DNA from 3 places in the Paenibacillus sp. NPDC055715 genome. Region 3 is predicted to be linked to each of the others. Evidence: a T-box and tRNA genes for the amino acid it is inferred to sense, from the RefSeq annotation. Region 3 holds a T-box; the other regions hold tRNA genes.
The links. The T-box of region 3 lies ahead of leuS (leucine--tRNA ligase). A T-box ahead of a tRNA ligase gene usually reads a tRNA of that ligase, here a tRNA-Leu.
Positions count from the first base shown of each region.

Region 1: it encodes a tRNA-Leu, which carries the amino acid that the T-box ahead of leuS (leucine--tRNA ligase) is inferred to sense. The anticodon was not compared.
Region 2: it encodes a tRNA-Leu, which carries the amino acid that the T-box ahead of leuS (leucine--tRNA ligase) is inferred to sense. The anticodon was not compared.

Region 1 covers NZ_JBSHGA010000001.1:822,204-830,216, forward strand. The annotation lists gene kdpA (potassium-transporting ATPase subunit KdpA) at 1-1,668, opposite strand, end outside; gene kdpF (K(+)-transporting ATPase subunit F) at 1,819-1,896, opposite strand; gene ACWGOO_RS04110 (hypothetical protein) at 2,103-2,498, opposite strand; cyclic di-AMP (ydaO/yuaA leader) riboswitch at 2,614-2,789, opposite strand; gene ACWGOO_RS04115 (hypothetical protein) at 2,962-3,117, opposite strand; gene ACWGOO_RS04120 (glutathione peroxidase) at 3,254-3,739, shown strand; tRNA gene ACWGOO_RS04125 (tRNA-Leu) at 3,897-3,979, opposite strand; gene ACWGOO_RS04130 (hypothetical protein) at 4,070-4,366, opposite strand; gene ACWGOO_RS04135 (hypothetical protein) at 4,563-4,784, shown strand; gene ACWGOO_RS04140 (helix-turn-helix domain-containing protein) at 4,912-5,295, opposite strand; gene ACWGOO_RS04145 (helix-turn-helix domain-containing protein) at 5,403-5,777, opposite strand; gene ACWGOO_RS04150 (MarR family transcriptional regulator) at 5,963-6,418, opposite strand; tRNA gene ACWGOO_RS04155 (tRNA-Leu) at 6,580-6,662, opposite strand; tRNA gene ACWGOO_RS04160 (tRNA-Lys) at 6,678-6,753, opposite strand; tRNA gene ACWGOO_RS04165 (tRNA-Glu) at 6,840-6,911, opposite strand; gene ACWGOO_RS04170 (HAD-IIB family hydrolase) at 7,154-7,609, shown strand; tRNA gene ACWGOO_RS04175 (tRNA-Ser) at 7,704-7,792, opposite strand; tRNA gene ACWGOO_RS04180 (tRNA-Asn) at 7,794-7,869, opposite strand; gene ACWGOO_RS04185 (SprT family protein) at 7,904-8,013, opposite strand, start outside.
Region 2 covers NZ_JBSHGA010000001.1:425,828-433,840, reverse strand. The annotation lists gene ACWGOO_RS02005 (saccharopine dehydrogenase family protein) at 1-545, shown strand, start outside; gene nspC (carboxynorspermidine decarboxylase) at 554-1,693, shown strand; gene ACWGOO_RS01995 (hypothetical protein) at 1,674-1,952, opposite strand; gene ACWGOO_RS01990 (hypothetical protein) at 2,293-2,808, shown strand; gene ACWGOO_RS01985 (GNAT family N-acetyltransferase) at 2,894-3,397, shown strand; gene ACWGOO_RS01980 (IS3 family transposase) at 3,738-3,881, opposite strand; tRNA gene ACWGOO_RS01975 (tRNA-Leu) at 4,061-4,145, shown strand; gene ACWGOO_RS01970 (CGNR zinc finger domain-containing protein) at 4,270-4,800, opposite strand; gene ACWGOO_RS01965 (hypothetical protein) at 4,802-5,170, shown strand; gene fabV (enoyl-ACP reductase FabV) at 5,377-6,549, shown strand; gene ACWGOO_RS01955 (hypothetical protein) at 6,681-6,884, opposite strand; gene ACWGOO_RS01950 (hypothetical protein) at 7,053-7,193, shown strand; gene ACWGOO_RS01945 (hypothetical protein) at 7,193-7,534, shown strand; gene ACWGOO_RS01940 (substrate-binding domain-containing protein) at 7,597-8,013, shown strand, end outside.
Region 3 covers NZ_JBSHGA010000002.1:222,333-230,345, reverse strand. The annotation lists gene comER (late competence protein ComER) at 225-1,070, shown strand; gene leuS (leucine--tRNA ligase) at 1,051-3,489, opposite strand; T-box leader at 3,551-3,808, opposite strand; gene ACWGOO_RS05420 (tautomerase family protein) at 3,998-4,384, shown strand; gene ACWGOO_RS05415 (class I SAM-dependent DNA methyltransferase) at 4,469-5,242, opposite strand; gene ACWGOO_RS05410 (CvfB family protein) at 5,246-6,154, opposite strand; gene rsfS (ribosome silencing factor) at 6,151-6,498, opposite strand; gene yqeK (bis(5'-nucleosyl)-tetraphosphatase (symmetrical) YqeK) at 6,495-7,091, opposite strand; gene nadD (nicotinate-nucleotide adenylyltransferase) at 7,075-7,665, opposite strand; gene yhbY (ribosome assembly RNA-binding protein YhbY) at 7,683-7,979, opposite strand.

The DNA of each region.
Region 1 (8,013 bases), on a different contig from region 3:
CAGAAATTCAGCCACAGGCCCCAATACGATGACGGGCAAAAAGGTCAACGCGCCAATCAACAGCACAACCCCGATTAAAATCGCCCCAAATAGCTTGTTGTCTGTGCGAAGTGTGCCCGTCGTCACTGGAGTCGGTGCTTTAGTATTCAATGAAGCCGCTACAGCTAACAATGCAACTATAGATACATATCGTCCGAAGAACATAACAACCCCTGTTGTCGTGTTCCAGAATACGTTGTTATCCGCAAGACCTTCAAATCCCGAACCGTTATTAGCCGCAGATGACGCATATTCATATATCACCTGAGTCAACCCATGATATCCGGGGTTTGTGACCGCATCGTATCCCCAATGACTCATAAAGGCGAGAGCAGTCGGCACTAGAATGAGAAACGGATGTACCAAAATGGCAATCGCGATCAGCTTCATTTCCTTGCCTTCAATTTTCCTGCCCATAAATTCCGGGGTCCTGCCGACCATCAATCCACATATAAACACACCCAGAATCGCGTACATCAGCATATTCATCAGCCCGACACCCTTACCGCCGAAAATGACGTTCAGCATCATTTCTCCCAAAGCAGCCATACCGCCCAGCGGGGTCAGTGTATCGTGCATATTATTGACTGAACCTGTCGTAGCCGCCGTCGTTACCGCCGTGAACAGCACCGATTGTCCAATGCCGAAGCGAACCTCTTTCCCTTCCATGCTTCCCTGAGAAGCATCCACACCCAGTGCATGAATCAACGGATTGCCCGTTTTCTCCGACACATACGTAATGGATAGGAATACAAGGAACAATACCATCATCGAGCTAAAAATAATCCAGCCCTGCTTGCGATTACGAGCGAACAGCCCAAAGGTATACGGCAGAGAAGCTGGCATCACCCACATCGCCAAAATTTCCAGCACATTCGTCCAGGGACTTGGATTTTCAAAAGGATGCGCCGAATTGGCTCCCGCAAAACCGCCCCCGTTCGTACCCAAATGCTTAATCGATTCCAGCGAAGCAACGGGTCCCAAAGCAATCTGCTGCTGTGTTCCGCTCAACGTCGTAATATCCGCCGTAGGCTGAAGCGTCTGTGGTACTTTCAGTCCGACCAGCACCAGCGTAAGCACAAAGGCCAACGGCAGAAAAATCCGTATAATCGCTTTGATAAAATCCTGAAAAAAGTTGCCCATTCCTTCACCGCGCCGCGTCAATCCTCTCATAAAAGCCGCAGCAACCGAAAATCCGGAAGCAGCCGAAGTGAACATCATCATCGTAACGAACGCCATCTGCGTCAGATGCGTAAGCCCGCTTTCTCCGCTGTAATGCTGGAGATTCGTGTTGGTCATAAAGCTGATCACTGTATTAAATGCCAGTGACGCTTCCATATTGCCATTTCCAGCCGGATTACCGGGAAGCAGTCCCTGCAAGCGCAGCAGCACATAGCTGATCGCCACAAGCACGACATTCGTAGCAATGAAGCTCATAACGTACGTGGTCCAACGCATGCTCTCCAACTTCTTCAAACCTATAACCTTATAAATCAGCTTCTCCGTTCCGCCAAACACCCGATCCGTCCGATTCGGTTCATTTGAGAATACATGATAAATATAGGTGCCCACTGGTTTCACCAAGAGCAGCAATATCACAATCACAATTCCAATTTGCAGCAACTCCATCATCTATTCCCTCCTCCAAAATGCTCCTGCGTTTGGAACAACAGACGGGTTCATAGCACCAAGCGAGTGCACACGTTTGCGAAAGCCCGCTACCTCTGATGCCTCATCCTTGATCTGCTGTCCCCCGCCCGCTTTATCCTGTTTAGCTGATTAGAACTTTTCAGGATTCAGGAGTGCGTAGATTAAATACACAAACACAATAGCCGTAAGCGTAAGCACAACCATCATCCTTTTCGCCCTCCTTTGGAGGTCTGCGCATCACACCAGCGTACAAACATCAGTATCACTCCATAACTCACAGCCATCACGAGCAGCATGTATATATCCATCATGTTCATAACCCTCCCGTATCGGTCCTCAGATCGTCATTCTTACATCCTCGTACAATCACCATACAATGAATGCGAAAATTTTTATTTATATTACCTATACGACTATCCGTTCAGCAGGAAACCCACCTCTCCATTCAAAGTGTAGATCACATGGTCCGCTCCCAAACCTCGATAAATCCCTTGAGGATTATAGCCGTGCGTAATGACATAGATCGAATCTGATGTCAGCGGCCGGCATATTTGCAGAAAACGGCAAGTCAGATTCAAGCTGTTCTCGAACAAATACACGCAACCAATTTCTTTTTTGGGAAAATTCCATTTCCCTGCTTGCATCGTATTGATCCGAACAATATGCTCCACACCCATTTTTTTGAGCTGTCGTTCCTCCTGAGCGCTATTCGTAAGAACCGCAAACGCCAGTTTTTTGAACATAAGCAATTTCACAAAATTTCTGCCCGATTCATTCGGTGCAGTGACAATGATTAGCCGACCTTCCATCAGTAGCTCCTCTCCCGGTATAAAAAGACAACAAAAAGAAGCCAAAGGAAAAAGGCTTTCCTCCGGCTTCTTACATACCCATGATAAAATAAACCATGGCTGCACACGGCGGTTTGTTGCCTCTCCCTGTACGCTTACGAGGTTAGCTGTCGGATTCGGACGTGAGAGTCGCCCTATTTCTGGCACTTGGCCGGAAAATTCACCCCATGAGACACACGGACCTCTAAAAGCCGCATAGATCTCGTTTGGTTCCCCCGCTTTTGCAACTGCAAAATTCAGCGCTATAGACAATTCGTTGCTGCTTCATTCACTTCATTTGAAATTACGTCTGAATCATACACCCGCGCAAGGAATACTGTAAAGCTCACCTGCGGGGTTATAAATCCGCCTTTGGAGCATAAGAGATTAATTATAGCGCTTACAACATAAATATCCTTCTCCCAGCTCCTTCAAGCTCGGTTTTTCATCTCTTTTCAAAAATATCAGGCATGTCAATATTGGCGTATGGAGAGCATTTTTTGTCCTTTTTTTGTAAAAGAGAAAGAAAAACTGCTGTATGCACCTGATAAGCGCCGATTGAGCCTGTTTTTACGATGAGAAACAACGCAATTCGCCCCATTTGCAGTGCAATTTTCCGTTTTGGACAAAATACGATTTTACAGTTGCAGACGTCGCATTACATCTATTATAGACTTGCAAACCTTCGTTAAATTTCTTACAATTTAATTGTAGAAAACCAAATCAGGAGGGAAACCATGACCGTTTATGAATATGATGCACAAACTCTGCAAGGGAAAGAGATTCCGTTGTCCATATATGATGGTAAAGTTCTGCTCATCGTGAATACAGCCAGCAAATGCGGGCTAACCCCCCAATACAAGGCGCTACAAGAACTATATGACCAATACCATGAGCAGGGTCTTGAAATCCTGGGGTTTCCCAGCAATCAGTTTGCCAAGCAAGAGCCGGGTTCCAGCGAGGACATTTCGGAGTTTTGCCAAATCAACTATGGAGTTACATTTCCGATGTTTGCCAAAATAGATGTCAATGGCGATCAGGCGCACCCTTTATTCCGCTACCTCACCCAAACAGCTCCAGGCATATTCGGCTCCAAAGCGATCAAATGGAATTTTACTAAATTTTTGATTACACGCGAAGGGAACGTATTTAAGCGCTATGCCCCACAGACAACTCCGGATAAACTGGCGGGGGATATTGAGAAGCTCTTGCAGCAAAGCTGATAGGCCACTTCATCACCGTTCACAAGCAGCCAATCCAGGCGGCTGCTCCTGTGGCTAGGAAAAAGGGATATTTTAGTGCAGCTTATATAACAAAAAAAAGCATCCAATCACGTTAAAAACGTGTCAGAATGCTTTTTTAACTGTGTCTTGCATGTAATGCGGTCGAGAGGACTCGAACCTCCACGAGCGTACGCCCACTACCCCCTCAAGATAGCGTGTCTGCCATTCCACCACGACCGCAAATTCTAATGTTTCGAGGCAACAGGTTTATTATACTCCCTTGTATTCTATTTGTAAACATAAATACAATAAATATTTTAAATGAGCCGTTTAACCTGTCTGCAAGACCTGGAACACTATGTACGTACCGATCTGCATCCTCAGCTCACATCCCTCGATGGCATGGCTATCAAAAACCTTTATATCGTTGTTCAGCCACCCTATATGAGCAGCAACCGCCAGCGCGGGTGAAATTAACTGATTTCTTCGTCCTGCCCCATTACACGCCTCCAGCATCCCCCTGATGCCTGTTTTCACCCTTCCAGCACCAACGCCAAAAGCACTCCCACCACTTTCTTCAGTGACAGAGTGCTTTTTTATCCAGAATACAACTGCAATTTCGTACAATTAACAGGCTCCCGATGGATTATTCAGACCATCCATCACTTTAATAAGTAATATTTTTATCCAAATTACGTATTTAAGATTGTAAAAACACGTATAAACGTGTATCATAGTTTCAGATGGTTAATTATAACATGTTTACTGATGATTATTATAACACACCAATTATTCCGCAAGAATCCGTAAGGGGCGATTTCACTTGAACAACAAAATGCCTGTTACCTCCTTCGGGTGGGCCATCAAACAAAGGCTTGTCGAACTTCGGCTGGATCAGAAAACATTTTGTGAAACGCATAATATCCCGCCTTCACGCTTGTCCAATCTGATTCACGGCACCCGCAAAGCACAAAGGCACAGAAAACAAGTTGCTGCAATCCTCAACATCGACGATAACGATTATAAGGAGGCACCACCACTCTGAAACCAACGATGTGAGCGTCCCCCAAGTATACGGCACGCTATAACGTCGGCAAACCAAATAAACTCGTCAATCGAACCCACCGGTCCGTTTTACGGGTTTTTAACCTGAGTGATCTTTAGCGAGAAGATCATTCAGGCTGTGTTTTGTCATTCTCACCTTTTTGCTTACGATATTTCGCAAATTCCACATATTCTAATATGAAATTCTGTTCTTCTGTATCCAGGTCCTCTGCCTGGTAATTCAATGGCCCCATCACTCCAAAAAAATAAGCAGCCTTCTGCTCCTGAAGTACGCCCTCACCTGGCTTGACGCCTTTCATTAACCAATCCAGCGATACATTAAAAAAGTCCGAAATCTGGATTAAATGCATCGTTCCCGGCGTTGTTTTGCCTCTTCTCCAGTCCCCAAGATTCCCCGAGCTGATTTTGAGCTTTTCACAAAACGCCTTCTTCGTCATTCCCCTATCCTTAATCAAGGCTTCAATTCGCTGATAAATCGTTTGGTCTCCCAAAATTATCCCCCTCCGACACCCTAACTTTTCTTGAGCTATCCCCAAAATTCCAACCAACATTACAACCATACTTATTCGGTAATCATCACTTTAATAGCTGCACTCGTTTATTCCGTAGTTGAATTTTCCTGCTTTTTCTCTTTACGGAAGCGGGTAAATTCAATATACTCAAATATAAAATCCTTTTCTGTTTTACTAAGCTGCTCTCCCTGGCAATTCAGTTGCCCATATGCATCAAAAAAATAAGGGTCCTTCGACTCCCTCAGCACCTCACCCTGTACATCCCGCCCCAACATGATCCAGTCCAGACTGGCATCAAAAAACGAAGCGATTTCAATGAGCTTATTCGTGCCCGGTGTCGTCTTGCCTCTCTTCCAATCACCAAAATTCCCTGTACTAATACCCAACTGCTTGCAGAACGCCTTTTTCGTCATTCCCCGTTCCTTGATAAGCTCCTCAATTCGTTGGTAAATAGATTGCATAGAAGTCCCTTCCTCCCTAGCAGGCTCTCCAATAACGATATCATGTTTCCTGTTTCCATTTCAAAGATCACGTATGTTAAAATTCCCGAATTATGTATGTTGGTTTTCATTATACCACAATATGCAACAAAAACCGCCTGTTTTCCGAAGAAAACGGCGGCCCTCCGTCAGTTTGCTTACATCAATTACGTAGTAGCGTTGTCGATTTTAAGAAAAATCCGCTTTAATTCGTTCAAAGTATCACTCAAGTGCAATAAATCCTCTTCCGACAGAAGCACCAGTCTTTCTTGAATTTTACCGGAAAAGGTATTGAACACCTGCTCACAAAAAGCATCGCCCTCTTGTGTAATCGCCACATTCACGACTCTGCGATCCGAGTCACACGACTGGCGATCGGCCAACCCATGCTCCACCAGCTTGTCCAAAAGAGGGGTCATGTTCGGACGCGAGACATTAAGCTGTTTGGATAGATCAGATACCGTAGACAAGCGCACCTCCCGCAGAAGCATTAATACCTGAAAGTTGTTAGGCGACAAATGTAAAGGAATATTGAGCGTGCCGAAGGTGAAAAATTTCTTCCTCACAATCGGAAACAAACCCAAAATATTTTCTGATATATCTCCCAACAGTTGAGCGTCCATATTTTTCACCGTCACTTCATCAGTTTATACTTATCATTCTATAACATTATGGCATTAGATTATACTATGGAATCATTATTTCATAAGTATGGCTACTTTATTCTTCATTACACAAATAAAAAAGCCTCTACCGTGAGAGACTTTTCCGTTCATTCCATTTATGCGGTCGAGAGGACTCGAACCTCCACGAGCATACGCTCACTACCCCCTCAAGATAGCGTGTCTGCCATTCCACCACGACCGCATAATAAAATATAAATGGTGAGCCATGAAGGACTCGAACCTTCGACACCCTGATTAAAAGTCAGGTGCTCTACCAACTGAGCTAATGGCTCGTGCTGTTCATCCAAGTTGTCTGCCATCAGATCAGACCTCAAGAATTTCCCTTAAGCATGCAACATGAAGTCCATAAAGACAACAATGACCCGTAGGGGAATCGAACCCCTGTTACCTCCGTGAAAGGGAGGTGTCTTAACCGCTTGACCAACGGGCCGCATTTTCACACCAACTTGGCGACAAGAAAGAGTATATCAAATAGAAGAATGAATGACAATACTTATTTTAAAAAATTTAAAATAAGTTGTTTACCGAGAATTACAATGCATTTTTACTTACGTAAATTTGCTTTATTCACGCCCGCCGGGATCTGGTAAAGCTAGAGGAGCACCGTTTTGTCTACGGTTCTTCGGGGGCATTTCTGTCCATGGATTGAGCATTAATCATGAAGAGGACGGTATGCTCAAGCACCAAATGATGAAACAGGCCGGGCATACCCGTATCCCCTCATATGAAGACATTCCGCTGGATGTAGAGATTTATAACGTGCTGTGCTTCTCCTTTGATCAAGCCAAATTGAACCGGGGACGCGAGCGTTATCGGGAATTCCCCGGCCTGAACATGGTCATTTCCTTAGACCGTAACTTTGAAGTGGAGCATAAGGATGCCTCCAAAGGAAACGCACTGCGTTATCTTGCAGATCATCTGGGTATTTCCATGGAGGAGGCCGCAACTGTAGGAGACAGCTATAATGATATTCCGATGCTGACGATGGCGGGTAAGGGCATCGCTATGGGCAATGCAAAAGAAGACATCAATGCCGTCTGCTCTGAAGTTACCCTGACCAATGTAGAGAATGGCCTAGCTCATACTCCTCTAAATATACTGGTTAGACTCCCGAAGCCGACCTTGTAAACTGAAAATCCACAGGCTTTCATAGACAAAAAAGAACGCTCGCAAGCATCATTCCGATGCATACAAGCGTCCTTTTTCTGATCTGAAAAATCAACGGAGAGAGAGGGATTCGAACCCTCGCACCGCTTTCGCAGTCTAACCCCTTAGCAGAGGGTCCCCTTATAGCCACTTGGGTATCTCTCCATGGCTCCCCGAACAGGACTCGAACCTGTGACAACTCGATTAACAGTCGAGTGCTCTACCAACTGAGCTATCAGGGAACATTGCTGTAAATCGTCATACAGTACGTTTAATTTACCATGATTCAGGGGGTGCGTCAAGTGCCAGTAGATGAAGTTTGCCTCCGCATTTGCCGCAGCGGTAACGCTGGGGGTTCATTTTACGCTTCCGCAGGTATTCCTGAC
Region 2 (8,013 bases), on a different contig from region 3:
AAATCGGACCGAAAAACATATATCTTTTGTATCATGAAGAACTGGAATCTCTTGCAGTGAATATTAAAGGCGTGAAAAAAATCCGCTTCTGGATGACTTTCTCGGACAATTATCTGAATCATTTGAACGTGCTTCAAAACGTAGGCATGACTTCCATTGAGCCTATTGATTATGAAGGACAACAAATCATTCCATTGCAATTCCTGAAAGCCATTTTGCCAGACCCGGCTTCCCTCGGACCTAGAACCAAAGGTAAAACGAATATTGGATGTATCATCCAAGGCGTTAAAGACGGAAAACCGAAAACGTATTATGTATACAATGTGTGTGATCATGAGGAATGTTATGCAGAGGTTGGCTCCCAAGCCATTTCCTACACGACTGGCGTTCCTGCCATGATCGGCGCAATGCTTATCATTAAAGGTATCTGGAAAAAACCAGGCGTATACAACGTTGAGGAATTTGATCCAGATCCATTCATGGAAGCACTGAATAAAAACGGATTGCCATGGCAAGAGAGCTTTACGCCAACGTTGCTTGATTGAGGCCTGCCATGAATATTGATATTAGCGGACTTCCATCACCTTGTTACCTTGTTGACGAAAGACTTCTTGTGAAAAACCTTGAGGTTTTAAATTCTGTTCAAGAGCGAACAGGCTGCAATATTTTGCTCGCTCTGAAAGGATTTTCGATGTTTTCGACCTTTCCTCTGGTTGGAAAATATTTAAAAGGTGTAACTTCCAGTTCGTTGTTCGAGGCGAGACTCGGTCGCGAAAAAATGGACAAGGAGGTTCACGTATACGCACCAGCTTATGTGGACAGTGAATTTGATGAACTTTTGGAGTATGTTGACCATATCGTTTTCAATTCCTTCGATCAACTGAAACGGTTCAAAAGCAGAGTGCAGGGCGTAACTTCCAAAAAAATCGACATCGGCATTCGGGTTAATCCGGAATATTCGGAAATCGAAACGCCACTGTATGATCCTTGCTACAACAATTCCAGAATGGGTGTGACCTTGGCTAACTTTAAGCCTGAGGATCTGGATGGCGTGGACGGTATTCATTTTCATACGATGTGTGAACAGAATTCTGACACGCTGGAGCGCACCATTAAAGTCGTGGATGAGAAATTCGGGCCGTACATTAAGCAAATGAAATGGCTTAATTTTGGCGGCGGTCATCATATCACCAGAGAAGACTATGATCTGGACACGCTGGTACGCTGCATCCAATATTTTCAGGATAAATATGGTGTACAGGTTTACCTGGAGCCGGGCGAAGCTATCGCTTTGAATACCGGTTATCTGGTTGCTACCGTCCTGGATACGATGAAGAACGGAATGGATATTGCCATTCTGGATACTTCGGCTGAATGTCATATGCCTGATGTACTGGCTATGCCATATCGCCCGAATATCATTGATGCAGGCAAGCCTGGTGAGTATGCACACACCTACAGACTCGGTGGACTTACTTGCTTGGCAGGAGATGTGATTGGGGACTATTCCTTTAAAGAGCCATTGAAGCCCGGAGACAAGCTTGTGTTCTGCGATATGGCCCATTATACGATGGTCAAAAACCACATGTTTAACGGAGTCAACCTGCCAGCCATCGCCAGCTACAACGACGAAGAAGGCATCAAGGTAATCCGGCAGTTTTCCTACGAGGATTTTAGCTCCCGTCTGTCGTAAGAAATAAATGGGGCTTTAAATGATTGAGTGTACCGAATGGAATAACTGAACTTCCAAAAGCCGCGCCCCTTGAGATAGGGACGCGGCTTTTGGTGTAGTTAGCAGAAGAGACTCTATAGTCAAATATATGTCCTTCAGGTTGAAGCTCTAGTGCAGAGACAGCTAGGTAGTATTCCTTATCTTTTTCAACATTTGTATCTAAAAAGTTTTCAGAATATCTATCTCCCTGAATTGTATACACATCGTAGTTTTCCCGCATCCCCTGCTTCTTACTCCGGCACGGTCGGTCATGAATTTACAGAAATCTGTAGGGTCCCTTGGTGTCATTACGAACTGGCCATTTATATTCTTCTATGATACAGCTACATTCCTAATATGATGTTTTACAAAAATCAACAATAAATAACATTTTACAAGACATATGAACACCCAATATGGCTCTTATTCAGTTGATTATAGGTTTTGTTAGAAAGCTTTTTTGCTGGAAAATCAATATATTTCTTGGCTGCCTACATTTATGATATACTCGTTTGATTGAAAACCTATTTGAATGCTAGATGAATGAATCATATAGAATGACAGGCAGAGGTGAAATGAACATGTTCGACCCGACGATTTTTGATAATTTAAAAGTAGCTATGGAAAATGCAGTATATGATCTGGATAATCTGGATTCACGTATTGAAGTCACACAGCGGATTGATCGATTGGAAATGTCTGTGATGTCGCGCGAATTCGCTATACAGTTCAGGCTGACGGAACGACTCGGTGTGACAGCAGAAATTCGCTTAAAGGCAGATTTAAACAACTTGGCTGCGGAAATTTTGGAGATTGAAGATCAGATCCCCGGATGTGTGCTGCTGCTCAGCTTCTATATGGAGATTCGTGAGGTTGAAACACAATGCAGTCAGATTGAAGATATATTGACGCACATTTGGAAGCCGGATCTTAGGCCAGTCCAAACGCTCTGCTTTGTTTATGGGGAGAAGGTAGCTACATACCAAAACAAGATCGAGCTTCAATTTTCCAGACAAATTAATGAAGATCAGATGGAGGATATCCCAGAGCTGTTGGAGCATATTTTGCAGACGCTTATGGAATTACAGAAGGTCTAAAAAGACATAATTTTGATTTCAGTGATTTAATATTATTGGATTAAATTAGAAATTGAAGTTAAATTAAAGGAGTTGAAAATATAAAATGAATGAACTTGAATTCTCCCAAGTGTATGCGATTATGGAAGCCTCTTTTCCTGAAACGGAATGCAGAACCTTTGCGTCGCAAAATGCTCTGCTTATTCATCCTTCTTATCGCTTAATCACAGAAAAGGATCAACATGGGCATACGGTCGCTTTTCTGGCAGGCTGGGAATTTACACATTTTCGGTTTGTAGAGCATATTGCGGTAGATCAGGCGATACGTGGTGGTGGGTTAGGTAAAAAGCTCATGAACAGATTTATTTCACAGTCCGGTAAACCGGTAGTGCTGGAGGTTGAGCCACCTGAGGATGAATGGACTCGGAGAAGAATTGGTTTTTATGAACGCTTGGGATTCCATCTCAACGATTTTGAGTATGCACAGCCTCCTTTGAGGGAAGGACAGGCCGATCTGAGGCTTCAAATTATGAGCTATCCGTATGCGCTGACAGAACAGGATTTTGCTCCGTTTAGACAAATTTTATATACCGAGGTTTATGGGCTATAATGAGAGAACGTATATAATCGGTTTTTATAAAAAATGTAAAAGGTTCTGCTTTGGTTGTAATCATACGGGAGCAGAGCCTTGTTTCATTGAGACAGCGTACCTTCATGATGGTTGTGTCTTGTCCAAACCATTACTAATTCCTTTTTACGAGTTTCTGGATCAATGGATTCCTCTTGAATGGGTGTTGGACCGATATACTTTCAATCGGATTTGATCATGTTGCTGCTTAACCCAGTATGTAATCTTGTTACGATAGTGTGATGTTAAAAATAAAAAAGACCGTCCGTAGACGGTCTGAACTGTGATCCTATTTGTGGGCACAAAAAAGAAAAGAGTTAGATTATGCTGTTAATAGATGGTTCCTGTATTCATCAGGAGTCATCTTTTTTAATTTCCATGGATACCGATCAGTGTTGTAGTCATCCATGTATTCATTAATACGTGCCCGCACCTCCGTTCCTGATGCGTTCATATTGCCATATATGGTAAGAGATATCCAGTTATTTTCGCAAGTTTTCGGGAATTATGCATAGAAAATATAACATAAAAATGGCTTGCTTTTATTCTCTATGGGCGATATAATCTTAATTACGGTGATTATATGTGCTGGACATTATTTATGGCCTTGTTACATAGATAAACATCGGGTTGATTACGTATTATGCGGTCGTGGCGGAATTGGCAGACGCGCACGGTTCAGGTCCGTGTGGGCTAACCCCCCGTGGAGGTTCGAGTCCTCTCGACCGCATCATTAACATAAAAAAGGTTCGTAATTGCTGCATGAGCAATTACGAACCTTTTTTATGTTATCTATAGTAGTAGTGGTAATAAAAAGGGATGAGCGGCATTAGTCATTTACCTGACCCTATATTTCATTGTGATTCCCGGTGTTTCTTGACATGAAAACGGGTGGAGCACCGTTTGCTACAGAACCGCTGTAGTCCGTTTTTAGAATGATCGGAAAATATTTTACGGCAAGGATCTGAAATGCAAACTTTAAGTCTTGGTCTTCCGTACAGGGTCAGCTCTCTTCCGAGCGTATGCGAACAGACCGCCAGAATACGCTCGGCCAAGCTGCCTATGTTTTTGTCAGGCGGATTGTAAACATAACGAAAGCTGCCGTCTCCCTGTGCATTGAATCGTGGACGTAGAGGGGAACGCAAATCAAACTCCGTCAGAACTTCTCCCAGTTGTTCATCACTTCCACTAATAATCAAATCGCGCAGTCTATCGCGGTAAGCATGCACGGCTGTTAGCTCCTTCAGAGTTACTGTTTCATCGCATAACACTCCATGCTTTTGCAATAGGTCATTTAATTGTTCCGGACTGTCAAGCCGTTCCGGCTCGTCATAGTAGGGATCATAACTATTTAATAGATCGAAGGTGAAAGTGCTCTCACCAATCTTGGCCTTTAGCAGGCACCCAGACGATAGAGAACGAGGCTGTTGGAAGCTTCCCGCTGTCCTCGAAGAGTTAGGTCTTCACACAGCGACCGGAGCACATGCTGTTACAAGGCTGTCTCAGCCTGCATATCCTAAGAAGTACACATATAACGACGGGACTTTATTTGGGGATCAGATTGCAGTGTGCTGCTGGGAAGCGCCTTGGCGCTGGCGCGAAAGGGGAATTACGGACTGGTTCATCTGGATGTGCATCCAGATGATTGTCATTAAGGAAATAGAGATCCTGCCGAGCATTATAGAAGAGGCAAAAAAGGAGGGCATTACCTGCTTCAGTGCGGAACGCTCACGGATGTTCTTAAAGTCTTGCTGAAATCACCTCAAATAGTAGGCATGAATGTGGCTATACTAGACCCCGATTTAGATCCCAGCTTGAAGGTGGCAGCAACCTTGAATGAGATGCTGACTGCTGTATTACACCCGTAAAAGGTTGAGCCTCAAGCTGATTTGCTATATAGTTATGACTGGACAACCATTCCATCTATATTAAATGAATACCAAAGTAGGGGGACACTTGCAATGATTATTAAACCGAAAATCCGTGGCTTTATCTGTACTACTGCGCATCCGGGAGGATGTGCGGCTCATGTCAATCGTCAAATCGACTACATCAAAGAAAATCCTTCAATACAAGGAGCCAAGAAGGTACTTGTGATCGGGGCTTCCACCGGCTATGGGCTGGCTTCTCGCATTGCTGCCAGCTTTGGTATGGGAGCTGATACCATAGGTGTATCCTATGAACGCCCCGCTTCAGAAGGACGCACAGCTTCGGCTGGATGGTACAACACTGTAGCCTTTGAGAAATCGGCTAGAGCGGCTGGCTACATAGCAGAAAGCATTAGTGGAGACGCTTTTTCCCATGAAATCAAGCAGGAGACGTTGAAACTGGTCAAGGAAAAGCTGGGCAAGGTAGATCTGATTGTGTATAGTGTCGCCTCACCACGACGGACGCACCCTGATACGGGTGAAACTTTCAACTCTGTTCTCAAGCCCCTCGGGCAGCCTTTTTCTGATAAAACGGTGAATACCAATACAGGTGTCGTATCGGAGATTACGCTGGAGCCGGCTACGGAGGAGGAAATCGAAAATACGATAACGGTAATGGGGGGCGAAGACTGGTTCTTATGGCTAAAGGCGCTGGAAGAAGCTGATCTGCTGGCTGAAGGGATAACCACACTGGCTTACTCGTATATTGGTCCAGAGATCACGGAGGCCATTTACCGTAAAGGAACCATTGGCCAAGCCAAAAATGACCTGGAGGCCACAGCCCATACCTTAACGAAGCAACTGGAGCGTTACCATGGTAAAGCTTACGTTTCTGTAAATAAAGCTTTGGTTACACAGTCCAGCTCGGCTATTCCAGTTGTGCCTCTGTATATTTCTTTGCTGTTTAAGGTTATGAAAGAAAAGGGTTTACATGAGGGCTGTATCGAGCAAGCGCAGCGTTTGTTCGAGAAGCTATATAGTGGAGCGGCAGTGGAAACCGATGAGGAAGGGCGCATTCGTCTGGACAACTTGGAAATGAGAGCCGATGTGCAGCAGGCTGTCCAAGAGGCTTGGTCCGGGATCACTACAGAAAATGTGTCTGAACGGGGTGACCTTGAACAATATCGTCTGGATTTCCTTCAGTTGTTTGGATTCGGGTTCGATGAAATTGATTATGAATTGGATGTAAATCCAGATATTCAGTAGTATCGTAGCAGACCGTGAATTGTACGGAAAACATAAAAAAACGGGCACTTACAAGCGAAATAAATGGCTTGTGATGCCCGTTTTTTTATATGTTAGGCAAATGTATAGTGTTCTCATTTCAGCAGTCGAAACTATTGGGGATCTGACGTAGAAACCGATTTGTGATGAAGCAGACGAAAAACAGCGATGGTAATCATGACCCCGGCAACGCCGAAGACAGATACAGAGGTTAGAGCTCGATAGGCCTGCCAGCCGAACAAAAAGGTGATACCACTGCCAAAGGTTGTGCCTGCCAGTAAACCGAGTGCGCAAGCGATGTCTGTTCTGAATTTCATAAGCTTTTTTTCCCTTCGAAATCAGGATTTGAAAAGCAACTTGTACTTTTCATCTGGACTTAAACAAGAACTTGTGCGTACAACCAAATAGAAATCGTTTTCAAAGAGAATCTTTTATTATTATGGATCATTTTTGTGCAAAATATTCCTTTTCAAGAGGTAGATGAGATGAATATGAATGAGCAGATCAAGCAATGGAACGATGAGGCACAGGCAAACAACACCGACCACCCTTACGGAAAGGTCGAATTGTTTATTGAGGTGAGTGATGAGGCGCTGCGGGTAGCCAGGCAGGTGTTAAAGTGCTGATGATTGATCATTCCCGTCCAGCATCGGGGGGAGAGCACCACATTTCTCACCCAATTGAAATGGATTTTATTGCGGAGGGACGCAAGCAAGTTTTGCATGGGGCCAAAGTGGGTGTAGCTTCTGCTTTTGCTGGCGGACTTGTACAGGGACCTGGCTGCCAGCCAAGCTGTGGATGCTTTGGAGGTATATCGAACCTTGCGCACGTCAGAGCAGATGCGTGCATGCTGACTCAGGTCGGTAGCCCGTCTACGATTGCCGAGCTGGGCGTAACCGAGGGCAGCTTGCGCGTGCACTCCGCACGGCTCATATCCTGCTCCTGTAACATTTGTATGTACAAATGAACGATATGCTATAATCGTGAAATACAAAAGGGTACACGATATTGCAAGTGACGGAGGAAATTATGGCGCCCAAATATATACAAGTTAAACAGGAAATTTTGTCATGGATTCATTCATCCAAGCTGAAGCCTCAAAGCCAGCTTCCATCTGAACATGAAATGTCTGAGCAATTTGCAGTTAGTCGGCAAACCGTACGTCAGGCGTTAGGTGAGCTGGTACAGGAAGGTTGGCTGTTTCGCATGCAGGGCAAGGGCACCTTTGTCGCCACACGGGACAGCAAGCAGCCCAAGGACCCACGGACCATCGGGGTCATTACGACCTATATATCTGATTATATTTCTCCATCGATTGTGCAGGGAATTGAATCCAAATTAAGTCGTCAGGGCTATAAGCTGCTGCTGTCAAGCACAGGTAATGACCCCGAGCAGGAACGGCAGTGTTTGGAAATGCTGTTAAGTCAGCCATTGAGTGGAATCATT
Region 3 (8,013 bases):
CGTCTCAATCGAACAGAGCAAGCCTGTCCTATTCCCGTTAACCGGAGGATGTAAACAACCTCCATACGGTCTCGCTGTGAGCCATTTTCCGAAGAGAGGTACGACCTTGGGCACGATCTAACATGCTCAGACACAAAATTCGTCATGTCGGCCAAGACCGGGTGCATACACTAAGAAGAATGACAGCGTCTATACCGCAAAGTATGAAAGGAGGACGTTGAACGATGAAAGTTGGATTTATCGGGACTGGCAGCATGGGAAGTCTGCTGATTGAATCTTTTATTCATTCGGGCGCACTTAAGCCACAGCAAATATCAGCAAGCAATCGAACGTATTCCAAGGTAGCCGAGTTGGCCCACCGTTATCCAGGATTGCATGCAGCCCAAACCAGCCGTGAGACGGCAGCGGATAGCGACATCCTGTTTATCTGCGTGAAGCCGCTGGAATCAAAAACCGTAACGGATGAAATACGCAACGTCATTACAGAAGAGCAAATCGTCGTTTCTATTACAAGTCCGGTACAGATACGTATCTTGGAGCATTCACTGAAAGCCAAAGTGTCCAAAATTATTCCCAGCATTACCCACCAGGTAGGCAGCGGAGCCTCACTATGCATCCATGGCAGCCGGATTACAGAGGAGGATCGCTCCCTTCTGGAAGAGCTTATGTCCCACATTAGCAGGCCGATTCGGGTTAAGGAATACCATACGCGTATTACGTCGGATTTTTCCAGCTGCGGCCCTGCTTTCCTAGCCTTTTTTATAGACCAGTGGATTCATGCTGCGGTTCAGGCCACAGGTATAGACCGTACGGAGCTATGCGCCCTGGCTGGTGAAATGATTATCGGCACAGGAAAGCTGCTTACGGAGGGCGGAATGACACCAGCCGAGTTGCAGACAAGGGTAGCAGTTCCCGGAGGTATTACTGCTGAAGCCCTCGCACTGCTGGACATCAGCCTGCACAGTGTCTTCCCCGAGCTGATACGGGCTACGCACAACAAGTATGAGGAGGACATGCAAAAGATAGACGCCTCCTTTGGCTTAAAGCCGATTAACCCGCAACAATATTGACCAGTTTGCCTGGAACAGCAATCACCTTGCGGACCGTTTTACCAGCCAGCGCCTGCTGAACGTTGTCCAGCGACAGCGCGAATGCCTCCATCGCTTTGGCGTCAAGGTCCTTGGCAATCGTCGCACGCTGCACGATTTTACCGTTTACCTGCACCACAATTTCGACCTCGGCATCCACCGTCCATGCTTCATCATAAGCAGGCCAAGCCGCGTAGGTAATGCTTTCGCTGTGTCCCAGCAGCTGCCACAGTTCCTCGGCCAGATGCGGTGCAAGCGGCGACAGCATTTGCACGAAGTTTTCCATTGCTGTACGCGGCAGACGGTCTGCTTTGTATGCATCATTGGTAAAAATCATCAGTTGGCTGATCGCCGTATTGAAACGCAGCGCATCCAGATCCTCAGTTACTTTTTTCAGCGTTTTATGCCAAGTCCGATTGAACTCATCACTGCCGCCTTCATTTGTAATTTTATCGTTCAGGCTGCCATTCTCGGAAACGAACAGGCGCCATACGCGGGACAGAAAACGATGCGCTCCCTCAACCCCATTTTCGCTCCATGGCTTGGTCGCTTCCAGCGGCCCCATAAACATCTCATAAATGCGTAGCGTATCGGCGCCAAACGTATTCACAATATCGTCAGGGTTGATGACATTACCGCGTGATTTACTCATTTTTTCATTATTGTTGCCCAGAATCATACCTTGGTTGACCAGCTTGTAGAAAGGCTCTTTCGTTTCTACAACGCCGATATCATACAGCACCTTGTGCCAGAAACGGGCATACAGCAAGTGAAGAACTGCATGTTCCGCTCCGCCGATGTACAGATCCACAGGCAGCCATTCGCGCTGCTTCTCCTTGGATACAGGCTCTTTATCATTGTGCGGATCAATATAGCGCAGGTAATACCAGCAGCTTCCCGCCCATTGCGGCATGGTGTTCGTCTCGCGGCGTGCTTTCAAGCCCGTCTCGGGATCAATGGTTTCTACCCAGTCCGTCGCATTCGCTAATGGGGACTCCCCTGTGCCTGAAGGCTTGATGTTATCCATTTCCGGCAACACGAGTGGCAGTTGATCCTCAGGAACTGTTTTGATCGTTCCATCTTCCAGATGAATCACCGGAATCGGCTCGCCCCAATAGCGTTGACGGCTGAACAGCCAGTCGCGCAAGCGGTACGTCACTTTTCCTTGCCCTTTACCCTCGGCTTCCAACCATTCAATCATCTTCGGAATGGCTTCCTCATTCGTAAGTCCATTCAGCGGGCCTGAATTGACGTGCGGACCATCCTCGGTGTATGGCTCTTTAGCCACGTCCCCACCTTGGACAACCTCAATGATATTCAGCCCGAATTGCTTCGCAAATTCCCAGTCACGTGTGTCGTGACCTGGTACAGCCATGATCGCGCCTGTTCCGTAGCCAGCCAGCACATAGTCGGCAATCCAGATCGGCAGCTTTTCACCGTTCACTGGATTCACTGCATAAGCGCCTGTGAAGACACCCGTTTTATCCTTTGCCAAATCCGTGCGCTCCAGATCGCTTTTACGGGCAGCTTGTTCACGGTATTGATTTACGGCATCCTTTTGCTCAGGTGTAGTGATAACATCCACCAATTCCTGCTCAGGAGCCAGCACACAGTAGCTTGCGCCGAACAGCGTATCCGGGCGAGTTGTAAATACCGTCAGTTGCTTGTCATGGCCCTCAATCGGAAAATGAACCTCTGCCCCTGTAGACTTGCCGATCCAGTTCCGCTGCATATCCTTAATGCTTTCGGACCAATCCAGCTCCTCCAAATCGTCCAGCAGACGATCCGCATATTCCGTAATTTTCAGCATCCATTGACGCATCGGTTTGCGGATAACCGGATGACCGCCACGCTCACTCTTGCCGTCAATTACTTCTTCATTCGCCAGCACCGTTCCCAATGCAGGACACCAGTTCACAGGCACTTCAGCTACATAAGCCAGACCGCGCTTATACAGCTGGATGAAAATCCACTGTGTCCATTTGTAATAATCGGGGTCTGTTGTACTGATTTCACGATCCCAGTCGTATGAAAAGCCGAGTGATTTAATTTGACGGCGGAAGTTATTTACATTTTTCACCGTAATTTCACGTGGATGCTCTCCCGTATCCAGCGCATGTTGCTCGGCAGGCAGACCGAAGGCGTCCCAACCCATCGGATGCAATACGTTGTAGCCGCGCATTCTTTTATACCGTGAAACAATATCCGTTGCCGTATATCCTTCCGGGTGGCCTACATGCAGACCAGCTCCAGACGGGTACGGGAACATATCCAAAGCATAAAACTTCGGTTTGTCCGGCTCTTCCCCGGTACGGAACGTTTTGTTCTCATCCCAATATTTCTGCCATTTTGGTTCAATACTTTGCGGTTGATAGCCGTGCTTCGGCTGTGTGTCTGTCATTGTCATTTCCTCCTCAAACGGTATGCAACAAAAAAACCTCTGCATCCCGTAGCGTGTCAGCGCTAGGGACGAGAGGTTATATTCCCGTGGTACCACCCTAGTTAGCAGAAAGCGTGCTTCGCCCTCTACTCCCTTTGCACCTGATAACGGAGGTGATCCGATGCGGGTTAATAACAGGGTACAAGCACCTGTATAGGGCATTCCTGCGTTGGGCGCATATCTCCGAGGCGAGTTCACTTTGCACTGTCAATCGGCTTGCACCATCCGCCGGCTCTCTACATGTCCAGACAAAACTACTATTCCTCATCAGCGATTGTTTAACCGTTAATAATGGCACTATTATATTGAAAACCGCGAAAAAAGTCAAATAAGGACTACATTTGGTGCTAAACACCAACTTCATTCGTTTGCTTCATGACACACGGAGAGAAATATTTTATAATAACTACGAGCCAGATTGAAATGAGTTGAGATGAGTTGAGATGAGATGAGAAAGGTGAGATGAGATATGGCACAAATTAAAATTTACGGAATAAAAGAAGCCCTGAATCCGATTAAGGAGCAACTTTCAGATGTGATTCATTCCGCTGTGGTGGATGCGTTCCAATATCCCCCCGACAAAAGGTTTCATCGTTTTTTCCCTATGAATCAGGAAGACTTCGTATTTACCCACGATCGCTCGGAGGCATACACCATTATTGAAATTAGTGTGTTTGAAGGCAGAACAACAGAGGCTAAAAAGCACCTCATCCAGCTGCTATTTCAAAAAATTAACGATTTAGGCATTGCCCCGCAGGATCTTGAAATTACTATATTTGAGACACCGAAACAGAATTGGGGCATTCGCGGTGTACCGGGTGATGAACTTCAACTGAACTATAAAGTAAATATATAATTTGAATCTCTTATGCAGAAAGACGCCCTTCATGTCATCATGAAAAGCGTCTTTCTTTTTCTATATTCGCTTGATGAAGATTCGCTATTTTACAGCAACATAAAATAATCTGGCTGCGTCATCTACTGCTTCTACCCATTCAAAGTCCGCATATACCTTCACATCGCGAAAACCGGCTTTGGACAGTTCCGTCTTCATCCAGTCCGGGTCGTAGGCACGCTGCACGTGTATTTCTTCGAACCGCTGATATACATCACGTCCTTCATTTTCTGCTCTCGCAAAAATGCTGAGATGATGCTCAATTTCACAGCGCGAAGTGTCCAACGCACAAGTCCAGATATATGAGATGGAGTGCTCGTCCAGTACAAAGGGCTGCTCCTCATCGTAACGCACAAACGTCTGGGGATGATGTACATCGAATAGAAAGGTTCCGCCAGGCTTAAGGCCGGCATACGTTCTGCGAAAAGTAGCAGCAATGTCCTTTTCCTCCAGCAAGTAATTCAGACAATCGCAAAAAGAAATGACAGAATCCACAGGCTCCGGTAAATTCCATTCCCTCATATCCTGCTCTATCCAGCGGATGCTGCCCTCACGGAACAAACGCTGTCCTTGCGTGGTTGTTTCCATTTTGCGACGGGCTACCGCCAGCATATCTGAAGACAAATCGATGCCAGCTACCTCGAAGCCCGAGTTGACCAGTGGAATCGTAATGGAGCCTGTTCCACAGCCCAGCTCAGCCACCGTATGCGGCATACCATGCTGATTCCAGGCCTGCCGAGCAAAACGCAGCCAGTCCGGGTACGGCATGTCCTGCATCAGCTCATCATACACATAGGCAAACTTCCGGTAAGAAGCCAAATTTTATTCCCCATTCCCGTCCTTCGGTTCAGGCATTTTTTCCACCAGGTAGGTCCAGTTTTCCTTTTGTGTAACTAGCCCATCCTTCATCAGCTTGCCCATCGCACGCTTGAAGGCGGATTTACTGATACCGAACCGTTGCTTAATAATATCCGGCGGCGTTGCGTCGGAATAAGGCATACCGCCACCCGGGCGCTCTTTCAGAAAGGCAATTAGCCGATCCGCATCCTCATCACGGCCCACTTCCTTGCGTGGCGACATCGCCAGATTCACCCGACCGTCTTCACGAACCAGTGTGACCCGTACTTTAACCTCTTCACCCAAACGAAGCATCCGGTTGCGTTCCGAGGAATGAATCATGCCAATCGCGCCAAAACCAAGCACGCCTCCGTCCACCAGGACAAACGTACCCATCTGAAGCGGCTTGTACACCGTCGCCTGCACCCACATATTTAGCCATGAATCAGGTGCATGAAAGGACAACGGAGCCAGCTCTTGCTCACCCGCCAGCTTCGCCCGCAGCCTGCCCTGCTTATCATGCTCCATGATGGCATAGACGTAGTCACCCACCTGAGGATGCAAATCCCGATTCTCAGGCAACTCGCGAATCGGCAGCAGCAATTGACGACCCAATCCCATTTCCAGAAAACAACCCAAACGCGGATGCACATCCGCCACCTGAAGCTTTGCCAGTTCGCCAAGCGACAGAAACGGCTTTTTCATAGTAGCGGCCAAACGGTCCTCTGTATCGTGAAAAATAAATACTTCCAGCCGTTCTCCAACCTCGATCTCACGTGTCAGCTCCGTATAATGCAGCAATACATCCTGATCGCCAACTGTGAGAAAATAGCCGAAAGGGGATACCTCACGATCAACCATAATCGTGACATAAGTACCAGCAATCAGATTCATACCTTCTCCACAACCTTAGCGTCTGACCAAAGTCTTTCAATGTTATAGTATTCGCGCTCGTCGCGATGGAAGACATGCACTACAACATCTCCCAAGTCCATCAGAACCCAGCGACCCGAATTCATTCCTTCAATGCCTTTGATTGTCGTACCTTCATCATGAGCGCGTTTGCGAATTTCCGTCACAATCGCCTGTACCTGGGTATCCGAATTACCGTGGCAAATTACAAAATAATCCGCGACAAGGGATACGCCCCGCAAGTCAAGGGCTACAATATTCATGGCCTTCTTATCTTCAGCGGCCTCAACCGTAATTTGCATTAATTTCTCATTAGTTATGGTCATTCATGAACCTCCGATTTTCTCTGTTTAAGTTGTTGAATCAGATCATTTCGCGACAGTACCGTCAGCGGAAAAATAACCTTTTGCTTCTCTAGCAGCAGTGAAATCGTGGAATCAAATCCTGCTACAAGTCCCTGCTCCAAACTTTTTTTCGCCTGCTTGCGGATATGCTCGACCCCAGGGAAATCCCGTCCCGGCTCGATGTAATCAGCGAGACACACGACTTTATCCAGCAAACTCATACCCACACGTCCTGAGGTATGCCAGCGAATAGCATTCCGTATTTCAGGGTCTTCCACCCCATAGTCTCTCGCTGTAACGCAATATCCTACCTCAGAATGCCACAGTTGCTTGTCATGCTGCAAAAGCTCCTGGTCACATTCGGGATGACTACGAATCACTTCCTCCATCTGCTGAACGGGCCAATATTTCGCTACATCATGCAAAATAGCCGCCAATTCGGCCTTATCCGGGTCTGCGCCATACCGCTTGGCAAGTTCCAAGGAGGTATGCATGACCCCCAGTGTGTGCTTCCAGCGTTTTTCAGGCATTTGACCGGATACGGCCTCCATCAATTGCTCACGGCTGTACTTCATACAAACCGCCCCTTGTAATGTAGTCATGCACACGATCAGGCACAAGATAGCGAATGGTGCGCCCTTCCGCAACACGTTCCCGAATATCCGTCGAGGAAATATCTACCACCGGCATATCCGCCAGCAGTACCTTGTTCTGCAAATAATGCGGCAGTTCATTCAGCGCAAGCTGGAAACCGGGACGCCGGACACCGATAAAACAAATTCGATGTGCCAGCTCCTCAATCCCCTGCCAATGAGGTAAGTAATTTACCATATCCGCGCCGATGATAAAATAAAAATCCACAGCAGGATGCAGCTCCTGAAGCTCTTTGATCGTGTCAATGGTATAAGATACCCCGCCGCGAAGCACTTCAATATCCAGCACTTCAAAAGCAGGATGGCCCGCCACTGCTTCACTCGTCATCTCCAGTCGCTCTGTGCCGCTCGCCCCCGCCTGATGCTTGTGCGGAGGGATATGGGAAGGCATGAACCATACATGGTCCAGCGCATAGGCATCCCTTGCCGCTTCTCCAGCCAGCAGATGTCCAATATGAATCGGGTCAAATGTACCGCCCATAATACCGATCTTCATAGTCTTCTCCCCGTGTGTTATCCTCTAGGCAACTCGATTTGCTTGTTATCACGAGATTCCTTGTACAAAATAATCGTACTCCCGATGAGTTGGACAAGCTCGGAACCTGTTTCCGCAGCCAGTTCCTCCGCAATTTCATGCTTGTCATCCAGACAGTTGTTCAAAATCTGCACCTTCATCAGCTCACGCTTTTCAATTGCATCGTTAATGTGACGCATAAGATGCTCGTTCGTACCGTTTTTTCCTACTTGAAAAACCGGGTCCAGATGATGCGCCATCGAGCGCAAATACCTTTTTTGTTTACCTGTTAACATGTATACTTAACTCCTTCATAACCACATATGCCAT